3 regions of the Aliterella sp. E5.1 genome follow, and region 3 is predicted to be linked to each of the others. Evidence: predicted binding sites of a transcription regulator. Region 3 holds the regulator's gene; each other region holds the start of a gene.
What was found. The regulator HrcA, encoded in region 3, represses chaperone genes, less so after heat shock. The targets are predictions, from matches to a motif close to TTAGCACTCNNNANTNNNGAGTGCTAA.

Region 1 (6,189 bases), on a different contig from region 3:
GTTTACAGACGGTTAATGGAGATAGAGTCGCGGTTATTACCTTGCGGGTTACACGTGATTGGCAAGCCACCAAGCGCCGAAGAAGCGATCGCAACCCTCGTAAATATTGCTAGTCTCGATCGCAACGAACAAGAAACCAAAAGCCTACCGCGCATCATTGCGACTAGCATCGGGAGAGACATTAACGAAATTTACCGCCGTAACGACCAAGGTATTTTGGAAGACGTTGAGTTATTGCAAAGCATTACTCTAGCTACGAGAAGCGCCGTTTCTGCCCTAGTAAAAGCTCAAACTGATGCCGATGGTCGAGTTGCCAAAGTTGCCAAACTCAACTTCTTTAACATGGGTAAAAAAGAGCCTTGGACAGAAGCACTGCATCAAGCAGGCTACCCAAAAGTCGATTCCCAAGACTTGAAGCCATTGTTTGAGTACCTAGAATTTTGCCTGCAACAAGTATGCGCCGATAACGAACTCGGTGCATTACTCAAAGCTCTAGAAGGCGAATACGTGCTTCCTGGTCCTGGCGGCGATCCGATCCGTAACCCGGATGTGTTACCCACAGGTAAAAATATCCACGCCCTCGATCCGCAATCTATCCCCACAACGGCGGCGATCCTCTCTGCCAAAATCGTTGTAGATCGATTGTTAGAGCGGCAAAAAGCCGAAAACGGCGGTCAATATCCAGAAACGATCGCACTCGTCCTCTGGGGAACTGACAATATCAAAACTTACGGCGAATCTCTCGCCCAAGTCATGTGGATGGTAGGAGTGCGCCCCGTACCCGATGCGTTAGGTAGAGTCAATAAGCTAGAACTAATTTCCTTAACGGAATTAGGACGACCCCGCATTGATGTCGTCATCAACTGTTCTGGCGTATTCCGCGACTTGTTTATCAACCAAATGAACTTGCTCGATCAAGCTGTAAAAATGGCAGCCGAAGCCGACGAACCGCTATCTATGAATTACGTCCGCAAACACGCGCTAATTCAAGCGGAAGAAATGGGTATCAATTTGCGTCAAGCTGCAACTCGCGTATTTTCTAATGCTTCAGGTTCTTATTCTTCTAACGTCAACCTGGCAGTCGAAAATAGCACTTGGGATAGCGAAGCCGAGTTACAAGATATGTACCTCAGTCGCAAATCTTACGCCTTTAGCGCTGACGATCCGGGCATGATGGATAAGTCTCAACAGATTTTTGAAACCGCCTTAAAAACTGTTGATGTTACTTTCCAAAATCTCGACTCCTCAGAAATTAGCTTGACGGATGTTAGTCACTATTTCGACTCCGATCCTACAAAACTTGTAGCAAGTTTACGTGCTGACGGTAAAACCCCCTCGTCATTTATCGCCGATACTACTACCGCCAATGCCCAAGTCCGCAGCTTATCTGAAACCGTGCGTTTAGATGCCCGTACTAAGCTACTCAACCCCAAGTGGTACGAGGGAATGCTAAATCACGGTTACGAGGGTGTAAGAGAGCTTTCTAAGCGCTTAGTAAATACGATGGGTTGGAGTGCAACGGCAGGAGCGGTGGATAACTGGATTTACGAAGATACCAATTCGACGTTTATTCAAGATGTTGCCATGCGTCAGCGCTTGATGAACCTCAATCCTCATTCTTTCCGCAAAGTAGTTTCAACTTTGTTGGAAGTCAATGGGCGCGGTTACTGGGAAACTAGCGAAAGCAACTTGCAGATGTTGCGCGAATTATATCAAGAAGTAGAAGACCGCATCGAAGGCATCGAATAAGTAAGAAATCGCGTGGAGGCTACTAGCTTACCTCCACGCGATTTTTTATTCCTTTTTATTTGTAACAATTACTTCAAGTCATCTGGTTCTCGATTGCCCACCGAGCTAGTTCCGTACGATTATGCAGCCCTGTTTTGCCTAACATATTAGAAACATGACTTTCTACAGTGCGCTGACTTACATTAAGTTCATCAGCAATATTTTTATTCGCCAAACCTCTAGCTACAAACTGCACAACTTTCATCTCTGTTTGCGTGAGATGCACATCGAAGGGTACTTGAATTTTTGATTCATTATCGCCCCCATTATTCGACTGTTGCCGCCGAAAAGCTTGTTTGAGCGATGCTTCTACTTGAGCTACCAATTCCTCTGGCTCAAAAGGCTTAACCATGTAAACATCTGCGCCCACATTTAACCCTTTAACTCGGTCTTGAGCTTGACCTTTGGCAGAAAGAAATAGCACTGGAATCCAGCTGGTACGTTCATTTTCGCGAATATTACTAACAAAATCATAGCCATCCATCTCCGGCATCATCACGTCGCAAACAATCATGTCTGGAACGTCATTTTCCAAAACTTCTAATGCTTCCCTGCCATTTTCAGCCGTGATAACCTCATAACCGCGAAATTCTAAATAATCTTTGACCAGCAATATTAAGTTTGGATCGTCGTCAATTAGTAGCAGTCTTTTGTGTTCTTTAACGCTAGTCTCTTTCATACTTTGCTACTGTGGTTACTTTTAATTTGATGAAATTTTATGGTGGGTATTTTGCATCGTGTCCCTGTTGATAGCACCTACTGTCACAATTGTTTTCCCAAGCTTATTTTCCTTCTTTATTTTCTACTGAAAAATTGCGATTCCAGTAATGCTACGGAACTATATAGTATATCTGATGCGTTGTTGTGTAGTGGTTTTTTCATTAAAATTTTAGCAACCTACTGGATAATTGCTATTACTAGCCTTGATATTACTTGAGTCTAAAAATAGACGTTACTATTGTTTACTTAGGGAGGTATCAAAATTTACAGGTTGTGGCAAAGGATGAATTAAAAAAGCATATTCTTCAACTACACAGTTATTAATTAAATGTTCTTGAATAATTCGCTCAATTACTTCAGGAGTTGCTTGCCGATACCAAACGCCGTCAGGATAAACTACTAGAACTGGTCCGAAGCTACAGACGCGCAAGCAATTAGCTTTAGTGCGAAATATACAACTGGGGCGTGTATCAGTTGGCTTATCAAGTTTTAACTGTTTTAGACGTTTTTTCAGATACTCCCAAGATTCTAAACTAGCTTCTTTAGAACAACATTGAGGAAAAGTTGGGTCAGCACAGATAAAAATATGGCGTTGGATTTTCTCTAGTCCCAAGGTTTGAACGCAGTTAGTTAAAGATTCAAGACTTTGAGCTTGGCAGGTTTCAACTTCTGCAAATATTTCTACTGGCGCGGCGTTTTCTTGAGTCATTGTTACAAAAGGTAATTTTTGCGTTAAAACTATTTTGACAAATTATAAAGAGCGATCGCGCGGCTTAAGCCTTTTCCTACAACCATTCCAACTATCGCAAGGCATAAGTTCGGAAACCCGTACACAGAATTTTGTTGCTTTTAGGTGACTTATTTAGGTAAATTAGCACTCAGGAGCAGAGAGTGCTAATTTTTTTGGGAGAGATATATATATGGCAGCAGTAACTCTAAGTGTATCGACAGTTAGCCCCCTAGGCGATCGCGTATTTGTAAAAGTCAGCGCCGCCGAAGAAAAGACCGCCGGAGGTCTATATTTGCCCGATAACGCCAAAGAGAAGCCCCAAGTAGGGGAAATTGTCAACGTTGGACCTGGCAAGCGCAACGATGATGGTAGCCGTACCGAACTCGATGTCAAAGTTGGAGATAAAGTTCTTTACTCCAAGTACGCTGGCACAGACATCAAGCTCGGTACAGAAGAATATGTACTGTTATCGGAAAAAGACATCCTTGCCGTAGTTGCATAGAAAGCACAACAAAAAAGGTACAAAGCAGGAATAAATTTTTTATTCTCTAGCGTCTTCAAGCAAAGTAACCCCCTCACCACACAATACCAATATGGCAAAGCGAATTATTTATAACGAGAATGCTCGTCGTGCTTTAGAAAAGGGCATGGACATTTTGGCAGAAGCCGTAGCTGTTACGTTAGGACCTAAAGGTCGTAACGTAGTTCTAGAAAAGAAATTTGGCGCACCACAAATCGTTAACGATGGCGTAACTATTGCCAAAGAAATCGAACTAGAAGACCACGTTGAAAATACTGGTGTAGCGCTAATTCGCCAAGCAGCTTCCAAAACCAATGATGCGGCAGGTGATGGCACAACTACAGCTACCGTGCTTGCTCACGCTATGGTCAAAGAAGGTCTGAGAAACGTAGCGGCGGGAGCCAATGCAATTTCTCTCAAGCGTGGAGTAGACAAAGCAACTAATTTCTTAGTTGGCAAAATTGCCGAACACGCTCGTCCAGTAGAAGATTCAAAATCGATCGCCCAAGTCGGCTCTATCTCTGCGGGTAACGACGAAGAAGTCGGGCAGATGATTGCTGATGCGATGGATAAAGTCGGTAAAGAAGGCGTAATTTCCCTAGAAGAAGGGAAATCTATGAATACCGAACTAGAAATTACTGAAGGGATGCGCTTTGATAAAGGCTACATCTCTCCTTACTTTGCTACCGATCCAGAGCGGATGGAAACAGTTTTTGAAGAGCCTTTTATCTTGTTGACAGACAAGAAAATTGCCTTAGTTCAAGACTTAGTACCCGTACTAGAGCAAGTAGCTCGTTCTGGTCGTCCATTGGTAATTATCGCCGAAGACATTGAAAAAGAAGCTTTAGCAACTTTGGTTGTCAACCGCCTGCGGGGTGTATTGAACGTAGCGGCGGTTAAAGCTCCCGGATTTGGCGATCGCCGTAAAGCAATGTTAGAAGATATTGCCGTACTAACGGGCGGTCAACTAATTACTGAAGATGCGGGCTTAAAGCTAGAAAGCACCAAGCTAGAAATGCTAGGTAAAGCTCGTCGCATTAATATCACCAAAGACACTACTACAATCGTTGCTGAAGGTAACGAACAAGCGGTTAAAACTCGTTGCGAACAAATCCGTCGCCAAATGGACGAAACTGAGTCGTCCTACGACAAAGAGAAGCTGCAAGAGCGCCTAGCTAAGTTGGCTGGTGGTGTAGCTGTAGTTAAAGTTGGTGCAGCTACAGAAACTGAGATGAAAGACCGCAAATTGCGTCTAGAAGATGCGATTAACGCAACCAAAGCCGCCGTAGAAGAAGGTATTGTTCCTGGTGGTGGTACAACTTTAGCTCACCTATCTCCTGAATTGGAAGCTTGGGCTACAGGCAACCTCAAAGATGAAGAATTGATTGGCGCGATGATTGTATCTCGTGCTTTGGCAGCCCCCTTAAAGCGGATTGCTGAAAATGCCGGACAAAATGGTGCAGTAATTGCCGAACGCGTCAAAGAAAAAGACTTTAATGTGGGCTTCAATGCGGCAACTAACGAATTTGTCGATATGTTTGCTGCCGGAATTGTCGATCCTGCGAAAGTAACTCGTTCTGCCTTGCAAAACGCAGCTTCCATCGCTGGTATGGTTTTAACTACTGAGTGCATCGTAGTTGACAAGCCTGAGCCAAAAGATGGCGCTGCTCCTGCGGGTGGTGGTATGGGTGGCGGCGACTACGATTATTAATCGTAGATGGGTGTAAGTATTACTTGCGCCCTCGTTGCTGCTTCAAAAATAGGCAGAGTTTCTTAGTAAGGAAACTCTGCCTATTTTGCTTATATACATAAGTTTTAGATATATATCTCTATGGGTTGTTTGTAGCTAAACCCTAGCAGGGTAGATTGTAAAAAATAAATTAGTTATTTCTTATAAAAAATAATTTTATGACAAAAAATATTTGCCACACTCAAGAGCAGTTAGAGCAAAAGGTATTAGAGTGCGTCCAAAACGCATATTTGAAAATCCTCGGACATCAACCACAACAAGTTTCTTGTAAACTGCTCGATAAAAATTTAGCAATGGTTATTGAAGATTCGCTCACCCAACCCGAACAGTTATTAATAAGTAGTGGTAAGGAAGAATTGGCACAACAAGTAAGAACTAATCTTCGCTTAGCTTTTGAACCTTATCTTAAATCGACAATTGAAGAAGTTACGGCTATTTCCCTTACAGACTTGATCTCCAAATCGTCCTTAGATAGCGGGCGGACTAGTATTGTAGCAATTTTGGCTCATGCACCAGAGTTTATTGCTCCTAGTTAGTAAGAAAATCAACTCGCCATTTGGGCTAAATAACAGCGCACGGTTGCTTCTAAGTCTTCGAGCATATAAGGTTTGCTGATATAGTCGCTGCAACCTGCTTTTAATAAAGCTTGGCGATCTTCTTCTCTAGCTAAGGCGGTTACAG
Region 2 (6,189 bases), on a different contig from region 3:
ATTGATATTTTTATTTGTGCTGTTTCCCGGAATCTTACCAGGTGCGATCGCCCTTGGTATTCATAACTTAGGAATTTTGGGGCGGCTAATGGCAGAAGTTACTGAAAACTTAGACGATCGCCCATTAAAATCCCTCAAAGCCCTGGGTGCTAGTGGTTCTCAAGTGTTCCTTTATGGAGTTTTGCCCCGCACTATGCCCAAGTTTATTGCCTACATCTTGTATCGCTGGGAAGTCTGCATTCGCGCGACAGTAATTGTCGGCTTGGTAGGTGCGGGAGGTTTGGGGCGCTTGCTAACAGAACAACTTAGTAGCTTTGACTACCCTGGAGTCGTTGCTACTTTACTGTGTTTTATCGGCTTAACTTTTGCCGTCGATATAATTAGCGCGACAATTCGGCGGATGCTCTATTCAAGCTGATTTTAGCCCATGACGCTGCTGTAATTGGTGCATATGATTAAACAACTTCCAGCAATATTGTTCGGGTAAGCCGCAAGTTACCGCACCGCGCAACACAACGTTAGAGTACCAATCATTGGGGGCAAGTTCTTCGGTTAATTTATCTACGACCATATAAGTACGAGCGTTGTTGTAAACCTTGCCGTTGCAAGCAATATCTACGTGTTCGTGCCTGTACCAATTGTGATGCACGCCTTCACGCTCGTCTAAAGCGTAACCCAATCGTTGCGGTAGTTGGTAAAGTACGCCTTCAACCGAAGTTGTCGGGTCTTTGATAATATCTAACACGCCACAATTACGAAAGGTGGAATAGCAATAGAAACCTAGTCGGTAGCCAATAAGTGTAGCCGCACCGACAACGTAGATATGAGTTTTTTCGCCGAGACTTCGCTTTAGATCCACTGGACACATACAAGAACCATAAGCAAAGTAGTAGAACATTGGTTCTCGCTGTTGCTGTTTTTGCATTCTTACATTGGTATTTGCCCAATTATAAGCTGCCAAAGTGTCTTTAATTTGTCCAGTCTGAACGCTCATATCGCTCTAGGTGTTTTCTACTTAGGCAGATTCTAGCAGAACTTTATTACTAAATACAACTAAATTCCGACCGAGAAACCGTAGATTAAATTAATGCACAAAAAAGCAGTCTACCCTAAAGGCAAACTGCTAAATAAATTATTCAGTGGTAATTAGTAGCTAGGGATTACATCATCCCCATGCCACCCATACCGCCCATGCCACCCATGCCACCCATACCGCCCATGCCACCCATGCCACCCATATCAGGCGCAGGAGCATTCTTTTCGGGCTTCTCAACAACCAATGCTTCGGTAGTTATTACCATTCCAGCAATGGAGCCAGCGTTTTGCAACGCCGATCGCACGACTTTAGCAGGATCGATAATTCCGGCGGCGATTAAGTCTTCAAATACGCCTGTAGCAGCGTTGTAGCCAATGTTTAAGTCAGTTTCGCGCACTTTCTCCACGATTACCGAGCCTTCCACACCCGCATTATCTGCCATCTGACGCAAAGGAGCTTCCAAAGAGCGCCCAACAATATCTGCGCCAATTTTTTCTTCTTCAGTCAAGCTATTTTTAATCTCATTGATTTGCTTGCCCAGATAGATCAGTGTCGCCCCACCACCGGGAACAATACCTTCTTCTACTGCCGCTTTGGTAGCATTTAACGCATCTTCAATCCGCAATTTGCGGTCTTTTAGCTCAGTTTCTGTTGCTGCACCAACTTTAATTACCGCCACACCGCCTGCAAGTTTGGCGATTCGCTCTTGGAGTTTTTCGCTGTCGTACTCAGAATCAGTGTCTTCTAACTGTCTGCGAATTTGACCAATCCGCTTTTCAACTTCGGCGGTATATTCGCCCGTAGCAACAATAGTAGTTGACTCTTTATCAATGGTAAGTTTCCGAGCAACGCCCATCATTTCCAAAGTTACGGCATCTAAAGTCAAACCGACTTCCTCAGAAATCATTTGTCCGCCTGTTAGCACCGCAATATCTTGTAACAAAGCTTTGCGGCGATCGCCAAATCCGGGTGATTTAATCGCACAAGCACTCAATACGCCCCGCGCCTTATTTACTACCAAAGTTGCCAAGGCTTCCCCGTCTACATCTTCGGCAATAATTAGCAATGGTTGCCCAGAACGCGCAACTTTTTCCAGTACCGGAACTAAGTCTTGAATACTGCTAATTTTTTGATCGGCAATCAAAATCCGGGCATTTTCGTACTCTACTACCATCCGCTCGTTGTCGGTAATAAAGTAAGGAGAAATATAACCCCGATCTATTTGCATTCCTTCGACTACTTCCAAATCTGTAGTCAAAGACTTAGATTCTTCAACAGTGATTACACCATCTGTCGTAACTTTTTCCATTGCTTCGGCAATCATTTTGCCGACTTCTTCGTCATTACCCGCCGAGACGGTAGCAACTTGGGCGATCGCACTTCCTTGGACTGGTTTGGCTATTTGAGCGATCGTTTCTACCAATTTGTCGATGGTTTTTTCGATCCCTCGACGCAGGCTTACAGGATTTGCACCCGCCGCTACATTCTTCAAGCCTTCTTTAATCATCGCTTGAGCGAGGACTGTAGCTGTAGTTGTACCGTCGCCAGCAACATCTTTAGTTTTTGAAGCAACTTCTTGAATTAGTCTTGCACCCGTATTTTCTAAGGGATCTTCTAATTCAATTTCTTTGGCAACGGTAATGCCATCATTGACAATTTGCGGAGTGCCAAATTTCTTCTCTAGCAGCACATTCCGCCCTTTTGGACCCAAAGTAATGCGAACTGCATCGGCTAAGGCATTTACGCCTCGCTCTAGCGCTCGCCGGGATTCTTCGTTAAATGCAATAATTTTTGCCATATTCTGTTATCCACGCGCTTCCATTAGCCAATTTAGCACTCTCTAGCGTTGAGTGCTAATTATCAAGCATTATAAATAAATTGCGCTTTAGTTTACAGCACTGATTTTTAGCTTGTTTTAGGGAGACAGCAAGACAGTTTTTACCCAAAAGTCAAAATGTTAACCTGCAAGATTTAACTTAGGTTCGAGTATGGCGACGTGAAATCCTTTTCTCCTGTCAACACTCAAGTATTGGGTTTGTAAATTTTGCCACTGCTGCCAGGCGGTATAGTTTGCTTTGGCGAGTTCAGACATTAAGGTAGGAACGGAACGCTCAATATTATCTGCTGATGCTTCTTTGAGAAACTCTGTCAAAACATTGCTGTCTTGAATCTTGCCGAGAATTTCTTGAATAGCTTTTATATCTTCCAAATAACTAGCATAATTGTCGCCGTAGAACTCACTAAATACTTCCATTTGATAGCGAATGCGTTTAGTTTCTTTCCGCAAACTATGCAGTAAGTATCCCTGTTTTTCTAATACTTTCTCCACTGCCTCTATTTCTATCACCTTGGCATCGCTACCTACTAACCAGCCCGGATGTAGAAGCAATTTACTGACTTCTGGTAGTAGCAAGTCTGGCAATACTTCCTCAATCGGCAGTTTAGCAATTTCTTGATACTTAGGCTGCTTCAACCACTCATTTAATGACTCTTTTAATAATTTATATTGCTTGCCTTCTATACTTTCTTTGACTTCCGCTAGAGCGTAACGTCGCTGTTTACTTATATCTCCTAAAGCTGTTTCCAAATACTTTTGTTCTTTGGCGGGCAAACTTGGCTTGTAATCATTTTCTAAAGCAGCGCCCAGTACATCTAGATCGCGCAATGAGCCTAAAATTCGCGCAAGTTTACCAATTTTTTTTTCTGTTGCTGACTTGGGCAATTTTAAAGCTGGGGCGAATCCTGCGATCGCACTGCGCAAGCGTCTCATTCCTACACGCATCTGATGTAAGTCTTCGGGGCTTTTGTCTTTTAGGACATCTTTTTCGTGCTTGACAATTTTTTGCAAATGCTTAGCGATCGCAATAGATGCCCAGTCACCTAAAGTTTTTGATTGAGTTTTTAAATCGTTGACTATCATGTTACTTAGCTTCTTTACCTACTTAGAGTCTTTAATATTGTTCCTAAGTATTGCCTTGTATCAACCTACTTTCAGACTATATCGTAAGTAATAGTTAGAAAGCTTAACCTAATTAATACTAACCATTGCTTGCCAAGAAGGGCTTGTCATATGTGACGGTTGAGCAATGCCTAAATCGTAGCTAATCGTTGCTTCTCCGGTGTCTAGCTGCTTGATAAAGGGCTTACCAGTCCATATTTGACAACCGCAAGCCTTTTTTGGCTCTTGGAGCTTGTAGCTGCCGTCCGTTGCCTCTAGTTGAAAAAACTCAATGTGCCAATGAGCAGGTTCGACTGCAATATTAGCCTGCGTTTCATCAGCTTTCACTGTTAAAGGAAAAAAATCAATATCGATCGCATCGGGACTAAACTTATGTTCGCGCACTAATTCTAATACTTGCTGCCAGCTACTAACGTCGCTGCTAGTTTCTGCACCGATAAAGCGTGCGCCCCACAACCAGACAAGTTTACTTAAAATACTTTCAACGCGGGCAAAGTCGCTTTGCAATAATGCCACATCTTCCGGTAGCAGCAATCGACCCGGAATGCACCACCAGTATGCCCAAGAAGTGGTATGGTCAAGAGGAATAATGCGTTTAACTATGCCGGAAATGCGAAGCCCGTTACCGGGCGCGCTTGCGCTATCGCCTTTTTCCCCATCGCTAATTTTTGTCGCCGCCAACTCTAAACTATCGCCCAAAGGATGTTCCGGTGCATCCATTATCTCTGATGAAATAAATAAACTAGCTTCATTCATCACAGCACTCCTTAAATAACTTGCTCTTTTTAGAGCTTAATTCATTGACTCGTTTTAATAGCATTTTTTCACTTTGGTTAATAATAGGTTAAGAGCAAATTTATGGATTACGCACCTATTTTAAATAAAATCACTCTCAAGTTTACTGATACTTTTCAGGAACATCGGCAAGATGTTTCTGCTATCCGGTTAACGCCAGATAATTATTTATGGTTAGGCTCCGATGAAACTTCAACGATTGAAAGATTATCTTTTGTTGATGCTCAAACTTATGCAAATCACAAGCATTTTAATGTAATAGATTTTATTAGCTTACCAGCCCCCGCCGAGGATGAAATTGACATTGAAGGTTTTGCGTATAGCGACTATTATTTATGGTTTGTTGGCTCTCATAGTTGGAAGCGTAAAAAGCCAAAATCCGATAAAACTGATGAGAAAAATCTTAATAGATTAACCAAACTTCAATCTGAGCCAAATCGTTATTTAATTGGGCGTATTCCCTTAATTAATGGTGAATTAGTCAAATCTTGCTCTCACCCTGACGACCCGCAAAAACAGCTAACTGCGGCAAAATTGGATGTTACCAAAAGCGGTAACTTGTTAATGGATGCTTTAGTAAACGATCCTCATCTTGGTGCATACGTCCAAGCTACAATTCCTGGTAAAGAAAACGGTTTTGATATTGAAGGAATAGCCGTATATAACGATCGCATATTTCTTGGTTTGCGAGGTCCGGTGCTACGCGGTTGGGCGGTAATGCTAGAACTTGAACTAGAACCAAATGGTACAGATTTATTAAAGTTAAAACAAGGGCAATATAAAAAGCATTTTATCTATCTAAATGGGCTAGGCATTAGAGATTTGTGTTTAGCTGAAGAAGACTTATTAATACTCGCCGGACCAACGATGGATCTAGATGGACCAGTGAGAGTTTATCGCTTAGAAAATGGAGTAAATTTGCCAGAAAATGTATTATCTAAACCACAACAAATATTAGAAATTCCCTATGGCAATGGTGACGACCACGCAGAAGGAATGACGCTATTTACAGATAATGCGGAAACACCTTCAATATTAGTCGTTTACGATTCCCCGGCTACCGAAAGATTGCCAGGAGTGGGGGACGTAATCGCAGATGTATTTAAACTCTAGAGATTGGTAGAAATAGCTTGGACGGGACAAGTAGGTATACACTGTTCGCAGACTATACAACGCGATCGCGTAAATGCCAACTGAAAAGTTTCGCTATTGATAGTCAAAGCTTCGGTAGGACAAACCCCCGTACACAAACCACAATCTACACAAACATCTCGATCGATGACTATTTCGGCTAAAGCTTGAGATACACCAATGTTTTGCGATCGCATCCACTCAATTGCCGCATCTAGTTGATCGATGTCTCCTGATAATTCTAGTACCAGTTTACCAATTTGGTTTG
Region 3 (6,189 bases):
GCGAAAACGGTCAAATATCTGTACTTCCGCCTCTGCATCCATGGCGGCGGTGGGTTCGTCTAAGACTAAAATATCGGCTTTAGTGCGCATAAATGCGCGAGATAAAGCGATTTTTTGCCACTCACCTCCCGATAATTCTTGTCCATCTTTAAACCAGCGCCCTAACTGAGTTTGAAATTTGTCGGGCATTTTTTCCACAAAAGGTAAAGCCATTCCTTTTTCGGCGGCGGTTTTCCACTTCGCCGCGTCTTCAAAGTGTTCTACATCGCCAACGCCTACGTTTTCACCAACAGTAAATTGGTAGCGCACGAAGTTTTGAAATATTACCCCAATCCGCTTGTGTAATGCGTCCATATCCCATTCCTGCAAATCTACCCCATCTAAGACAATTCGCCCGCTACTGGGGGTATATAGCCGCGTTAACAGCTTAATTAGCGTAGTTTTGCCCGAACCATTAGCGCCTACAATTGCTAACTTTTCCCCTGGTTTTAGGTGCAAGGAGACGTTTTTTAAGGCGCTTTGCTGGCTTCCGGCGTAAGTAAAGGAAACATTTTCAAACCGCAAGCCATCCCCAGGAATTAAACCTTTGGTACGTTTACCTAATGGTTGCGGAATCTCTTGCTCTAAAAACTCATACAAATTAGAAAGATATAAGTTATCTTCGTACATTCCGCCAATGGAACTAAGAAAACTTGCAAAAGTAGTTTGTGCTTGGCGAAATACGACTAAATACATCGTCATATCCCCTAGAGAGATGCGCGATGCGACAGCTTCAGTCACAATCCACAAATAAGCAATGTAAAAAGCCGATGTACTAACTAACCCCAGCAAATAACCCCATATTCCCCGTTTGAGGGTTAAGTTGCGATCTTCTGAGTACAATCGATTAAAAATATCGCGGTAGCGCTGGAGTAGCATTGCACCTAATTGGTACAACTGCACTTCTTTGGCAAAGTCTTCTCTAGCAATTAAAGTTTCTAAATAGGTTTGTTCTCGCGTTTCTGGCGCACGCCAGCGAAATAACCGAAAAGCTACGCCAGCAAATTTAGTTTCAGCAATAAAAGCAGGTACAGCCGCGAGGATTAGTACCACTAACACCCAGCCGGAAAACTTCAGCAGCAAACCGCCGTAAGTAGCCAAAGAAATACTATCTTGGACTAATTTAAAAGTACCGCTCACTAAGCTCAAAGGACGACTAGAAGCTTCTCGCCGCGCCCGACTCATTTTGTCATAAAATTCTGAGTCTTCAAAGTGAGCTAAATCTAAAGTTAGCGCTTTTTCGAGGATTAAAACATTAACTTTTTGCCCTAATAGTACCCGCAGCAAAGATTGCGAAATACTTAGCCCTCTTTGGCTTCCGGCAAGAATTGCAACTACAATAGCTTCTATTCCCAGATAAATAAAAGCCCAATTGCGATCGCTATTTAGTCCCGATTGGGAAGCAAGAATGACGCTATCAACAATTAATTTCCCAATATAGGCGATCGCGGCGGGCAGCAAACCAGCGATTACTGTCAAAACTGCCAAAATTATTGTTAGAGTGCGGCTGGTGTTCCAAACTAATTCCAGCGCCCGTCCACTATATTGAAATACTGCAAATATTTGTCTAATTAATCTAACAATATTTTTTCTTCGACTAATCATTTCCAGCTAAAAAATAGGCGCATCTCCACCCTAGCTTGTAGATTCAATTAATGGCGGGCGCAAACACAAATACAATAACGCCCCAAATAACGGTACTAGCGCTATTACCCAAAATAGCTGAGAGTCTCGCAGCCAGCCGCGTCTTGCCATATCATCGCCCAAAACTGTCGGAAATAGCACAGCAAATAGGCAAAATGCTAAGCTCATGCCATTGATAAAGCGATCGCTTTGAAATTGTTGAATATAATCTGTCCAATTTCCTGCAAATACGCCATAACCTAGCACGAATATTGTAAATACTGTCAAAATAACGCCTGTGGAATGAGAATCTAGTAAGTTTAGAAAGCTATCTTTTTTCCCTATAAATTCTTGATTTGATTCTCGCAATGCTAAGTACGGTATCAACCCAATTACACCCGAACCTACGGCAGCTAAAGCAAAAATCCAAAAAGGGATTTTTTGCATTCTGCCATCAATAAATAGCAAGCAACTATAGATTATTAGCCAAATTCCCACTAGAGAAAATATTGACAAAATAATTGGATTAACTTCTCCCCATTGGAAAGTCAATATCTTTGTTAGTAACGCGATTGTTTCTGGCAAATGTAAAGGTGGTGCTAATAGTAAAATGTAGGCAATAAATCCTGCCCATACTAACCATAGTGACCAGTTATGTTTTTGCATTGCACAAGCTATCCTTTGCAAATTTTAAAGAGATTTAATATTTCACGAGCTTTATTTTAATACTTCTAATATTTGCTGCTTTGCTGCTTTTGACTCGTGGCTTAGAATGGTCACATCCTGACGCTCTAGTGCAACTTCTTTGACAATTTCTCTTAAAGAACGTCCTTTTGTTTGCTCGTCTCGAATATAATCCTTAATTTGTTCTGTCTTCAAGTCTTTGAGATTCATAAATTGTCCCTTACAAATCAAATAGGGAGTCTATTATATAGATATTGCTTGCGCCTTAGATAATTGTTCGCTCTTTTCCGGTAAAGGCGATCGCAAAGATAAATAAATCAAACTTCCAAATAACGGTAGTAATGCTGTAATCCAAAATAGTGTAGGGTTATCCATGTTACGACGCGCCATATCATCGCCAATGAGTACCGACGGTAACAAGCAAAGTAAGCAAAAATCTAAACTCATTACATTAATAAAACGATTGGTTTGCCATTGCTGTACAAAATCTGCCCAATCGCCATTTACTAACCCATAAGCAACTAAAATTGCAGCACTAACAAATAGAAAAATTCCTGTAATTCGAGAATCTAGTAGTTTAATAAACCAATTTTTTTTACCCGGAAACTCTGGATTTGGTTGACGTAAAAATAAATAAGGTAAAAGTGCAAAAGCCCCAACTCCAAAAGAAACCAAAGCAAAAGGCCCGGCAGATATTTTTTGTCCTCTACCATCAATAAATAGTAAGCAACTATATATCATTGGCAAAATGCCCATAATATTAAATAAAGATATAATTAAGGGATTAATACCATCCCAAACACCTGTAGAAAGATTTTTAATTAATTCAAAAGTTCCCGGTTGTTCTGGAGGCGCGAGAAAAAAAGCATAAGTTACAAAACTCAGCCACAAAGCTACAAAAGCAATTTTTTTACTCATAAGTATCTTAGGTTTTAGATTAACTTCCCGCTCCAAACATTATTATCATTTGGTATGTTTACTATTATCGTTTTATTGCAACAAAAAGTGGTTTTATTTTACTGATTAACTCAACCCATCAGATAAATAATCTGCCGCCGCTTCTACTACCGCGATCGCAGTTTCGTAATCCATCCGCGTAGGACCTAGTACCCCTACACTACCTACAGGTACGCTACCCCGACGATAAGTAGACGAAATCAACGTACAACTGCGAATTGGTTCTAGGGGGTTTTCTGCGCCAATTCGTACTGTTACTCGCTGTCTGCCCAATCCTACAACCTCTGGTTCAGTAAATATTAACTGCCAAAGTTGTTCTTGTTCTTCTTCCAACAGATGGATGATTGTTTTTACTTGCTGCAATTGGGAAAATTCTGGCTGACGCAATACTTCCGATACGCCGCGAATCATAATTTGGGTAGCGGCGGGTGGCTTGGCGCGACGATGCAAATCGGCTAAGAAATTTGTCAGAAAATCACCGTAGCGTTGAAACTCTAAGTCCAACTCACTCCAATCTAATACTGCTAACTGGGCTAGACTTTGCCCCCGCAGTTGACTATTTAAAAAATTAGAAAGAATTTGCAACTCTCTTTCTACTACTTCAACATCAATTTGGCTATCTTCTGCGCTAGGTAACTCCATCAACGCCGATTGGGTCTCGTAGCCATCGGTAACGACAATTACCATTACTCGTCCCGGATCTACCTGTACTAGCTGGAGATGCCGCAGACTAGCCGTACTTGTTTGCGGCATAGTAATTAACGTAATACAGCCGCTAACCGTTGCGAGTATTTGTGCCGCACCTTGCAATAAAGCTTCCAAACTCCAATCTTCCTTGGGCAATTGCAATACTTGCTCTAATTGGCGCGTCGCAACTTCTGAAGGAGTAATTAATTCATCTACATAAATTCGGTAGCCAGAATCTGAAGGGACTCTACCCGCCGATGTGTGGGGTTGATAGAGCAATCCAGCTTTTTCGAGTACCCCCATTGCGTTGCGAATTGTCGCGGGGCTGACACGCAGCTTATACCCATCTACTAAAGCTTTTGAACCTACAGGCTCGGCTGTAGCGATATAGTGGCGGACTGTTGCCCAAAGTATGTGTTGTTGTCTATTAGTAAGCTGGACTTGCATAGCTGAAGCGGACGTGACGCACAATTTTGTTATGAGCTTGCAAAGATTTTGCCCAAAAATTCGTTAAACATTTGAATCTATTTATACAAGATAACAAATAAATTGTAGAGGTTAGACGCAATTATTCGTCAGTATTTCAATCATGACGATTTAGTACAGGGCAATGCCCCGATCGCACTGGTTGGCGTAAGCATCAATTCCACCAGTAATATTTTTGACATTGGTAAATCCTTGGCTAACCAACCACTGACACATTTGGGCAGAACGAATGCCATGATGACAAAGTACCAAGGTTTCCTGATGAGGATCGAAACGAGTAGTTATTTGCTCTGCCCATTGGTTAAATTGGCTCAAAGGTAAGACAACAAAACTAGGAATAGATGCGATCACAATTTCCTCTAATTCCCGCACGTCTATCAACTGCAATCCTTCTGTTGCACCACTTTTGAGGCGTTGGGCAAGTTCTTCTACACTAACGGAGGCGATCGGCGGTTGAAATTGGGCTGACATCTTGCTCTTGCTGGGTATTAAACTTAGTTTTAGCATTCCCAAAAGAATTTATTTCACTCTTTAAGGGAAATCATAATGTTGATGTTTTGTCAATATTAATCTTTGCAAGTGGTTTTAGGACATGAATCAAAAGTCATTTTTTTCTATATTAACCGTTGTAATTTTAGTCTTAACCGGGCTTAGCGGTTGTAACGTGGGAAGCAACGCCCTAATTGGCAGCCAAAAAACGCCTACAGCAGCGATATTTGTACCCAAGCTTGCGCCAATTATGGTGTCAATGTTAGTAAATCCCGATCGCTTAGAAGATTTGGCGCAAGTAGTAGCAAGCCCCAAAGAAAGACGCAAAACTAAAGAAGAACTAAACCAACTCAAAACTAGCGTACTAGCCAATACTGGCGTTGACTACGAGCAAGATATCAAGCCTTGGGTAGGAGATGAAATTACTGTAGCCGTAACTAGCGTAGATCGCGATCGCGATCCTAGTAATGGACAACAACCGGGGTATTTGATCGCTGTTGAGACTAAAGACGCAGCTAAAAGCCGGGATTTTGTCGAGTTACTGTTTGCAAGAAAGGCGATCGCGGGAGCTAATTTAGTTATCGAAGAATACAACGGTATTAGGTTACTAAGTAACACTGCTCGTTTGCAACCAGAAAATATATTAACCAAAGCTGAAGGTGGTTTATCTGGGGCAGTAGTAGGCGATGATTTTGTCCTATTTGCCAATCATGCCCAAGTGTTGAAAGAAGCAATAAATAACGTTCAAGCGCCCGATCTCAATCTCACAACTTCTAGTCAATACCAGCAAGCACTTACTCAATTACCTGCGCGCAAAGTAGGTTTAGCTTTTCTAAATTACCCTAGTTTGGCTGGGGGAAAAGTAGAATCACCGCCAACCTACGAAAGTCAAATTGTCGCTCTTGAATTGAACCCCCAAGGGTTACTTGCAGAAACGACAGTAGTAGCAGGATTAGATCAAGAAATATTGCCGCCGATTTCTACCTTATCGCAACCAGCAAAAGCTTTACGGTACATTCCTTCTACTGTAAGCTTGGCAATTTCTGGAGTAGATTTAAGTAAGTTACCCGATAGTAATTTGCAGCAATTTTGGGCGCAAGTTTCTCCAGGATTATCGATAACGAAGTTGGTTGAAAAGCCAATAGCCGAGCTTCAAGCAAATTGGGGAATAAATTTATTAGATGATGTTTTTAGTTGGGTAGAGGGAGAATACGCCCTAGGAAA

Region 1: groES (co-chaperone GroES) is a predicted target of HrcA. The motif match lies at 3,380-3,406, and genes of this name have one in related genera.
Region 2: groL (chaperonin GroEL) is a predicted target of HrcA. The motif match lies at 2,867-2,893, and genes of this name have one in related genera.

What each region holds. Positions count from the first base shown of each region.
Region 1 covers NZ_JBYCCV010000031.1:6,308-12,496, reverse strand. The annotation lists gene AC2VE5_RS12485 (magnesium chelatase subunit H) at 1-1,749, shown strand, start outside; gene AC2VE5_RS12480 (response regulator transcription factor) at 1,823-2,467, opposite strand; gene AC2VE5_RS12475 ((2Fe-2S) ferredoxin domain-containing protein) at 2,744-3,217, opposite strand; gene groES (co-chaperone GroES) at 3,429-3,740, shown strand; gene groL (chaperonin GroEL) at 3,832-5,469, shown strand; gene AC2VE5_RS12460 (Na-translocating system protein MpsC family protein) at 5,667-6,044, shown strand; gene AC2VE5_RS12455 (response regulator) at 6,053-6,189, opposite strand, start outside.
Region 2 covers NZ_JBYCCV010000016.1:37,295-43,483, reverse strand. The annotation lists gene AC2VE5_RS08460 (PhnE/PtxC family ABC transporter permease) at 1-418, shown strand, start outside; gene AC2VE5_RS08455 (gamma-glutamylcyclotransferase family protein) at 410-994, opposite strand; gene groL (chaperonin GroEL) at 1,161-2,834, opposite strand; gene AC2VE5_RS08445 (CHAD domain-containing protein) at 2,994-3,956, opposite strand; gene AC2VE5_RS08440 (hypothetical protein) at 4,065-4,751, opposite strand; gene AC2VE5_RS08435 (DUF3616 domain-containing protein) at 4,854-5,903, shown strand; gene AC2VE5_RS08430 (NIL domain-containing protein) at 5,900-6,189, opposite strand, start outside.
Region 3 covers NZ_JBYCCV010000006.1:7,340-13,528, forward strand. The annotation lists gene AC2VE5_RS03785 (ABC transporter ATP-binding protein) at 1-1,644, opposite strand, end outside; gene AC2VE5_RS03790 (hypothetical protein) at 1,675-2,328, opposite strand; gene AC2VE5_RS03795 (hypothetical protein) at 2,380-2,556, opposite strand; gene AC2VE5_RS03800 (DUF2834 domain-containing protein) at 2,590-3,264, opposite strand; gene hrcA (heat-inducible transcriptional repressor HrcA) at 3,370-4,437, opposite strand; gene AC2VE5_RS03810 (rhodanese-like domain-containing protein) at 4,588-4,947, opposite strand; gene AC2VE5_RS03815 (DUF3352 domain-containing protein) at 5,069-6,189, shown strand, end outside.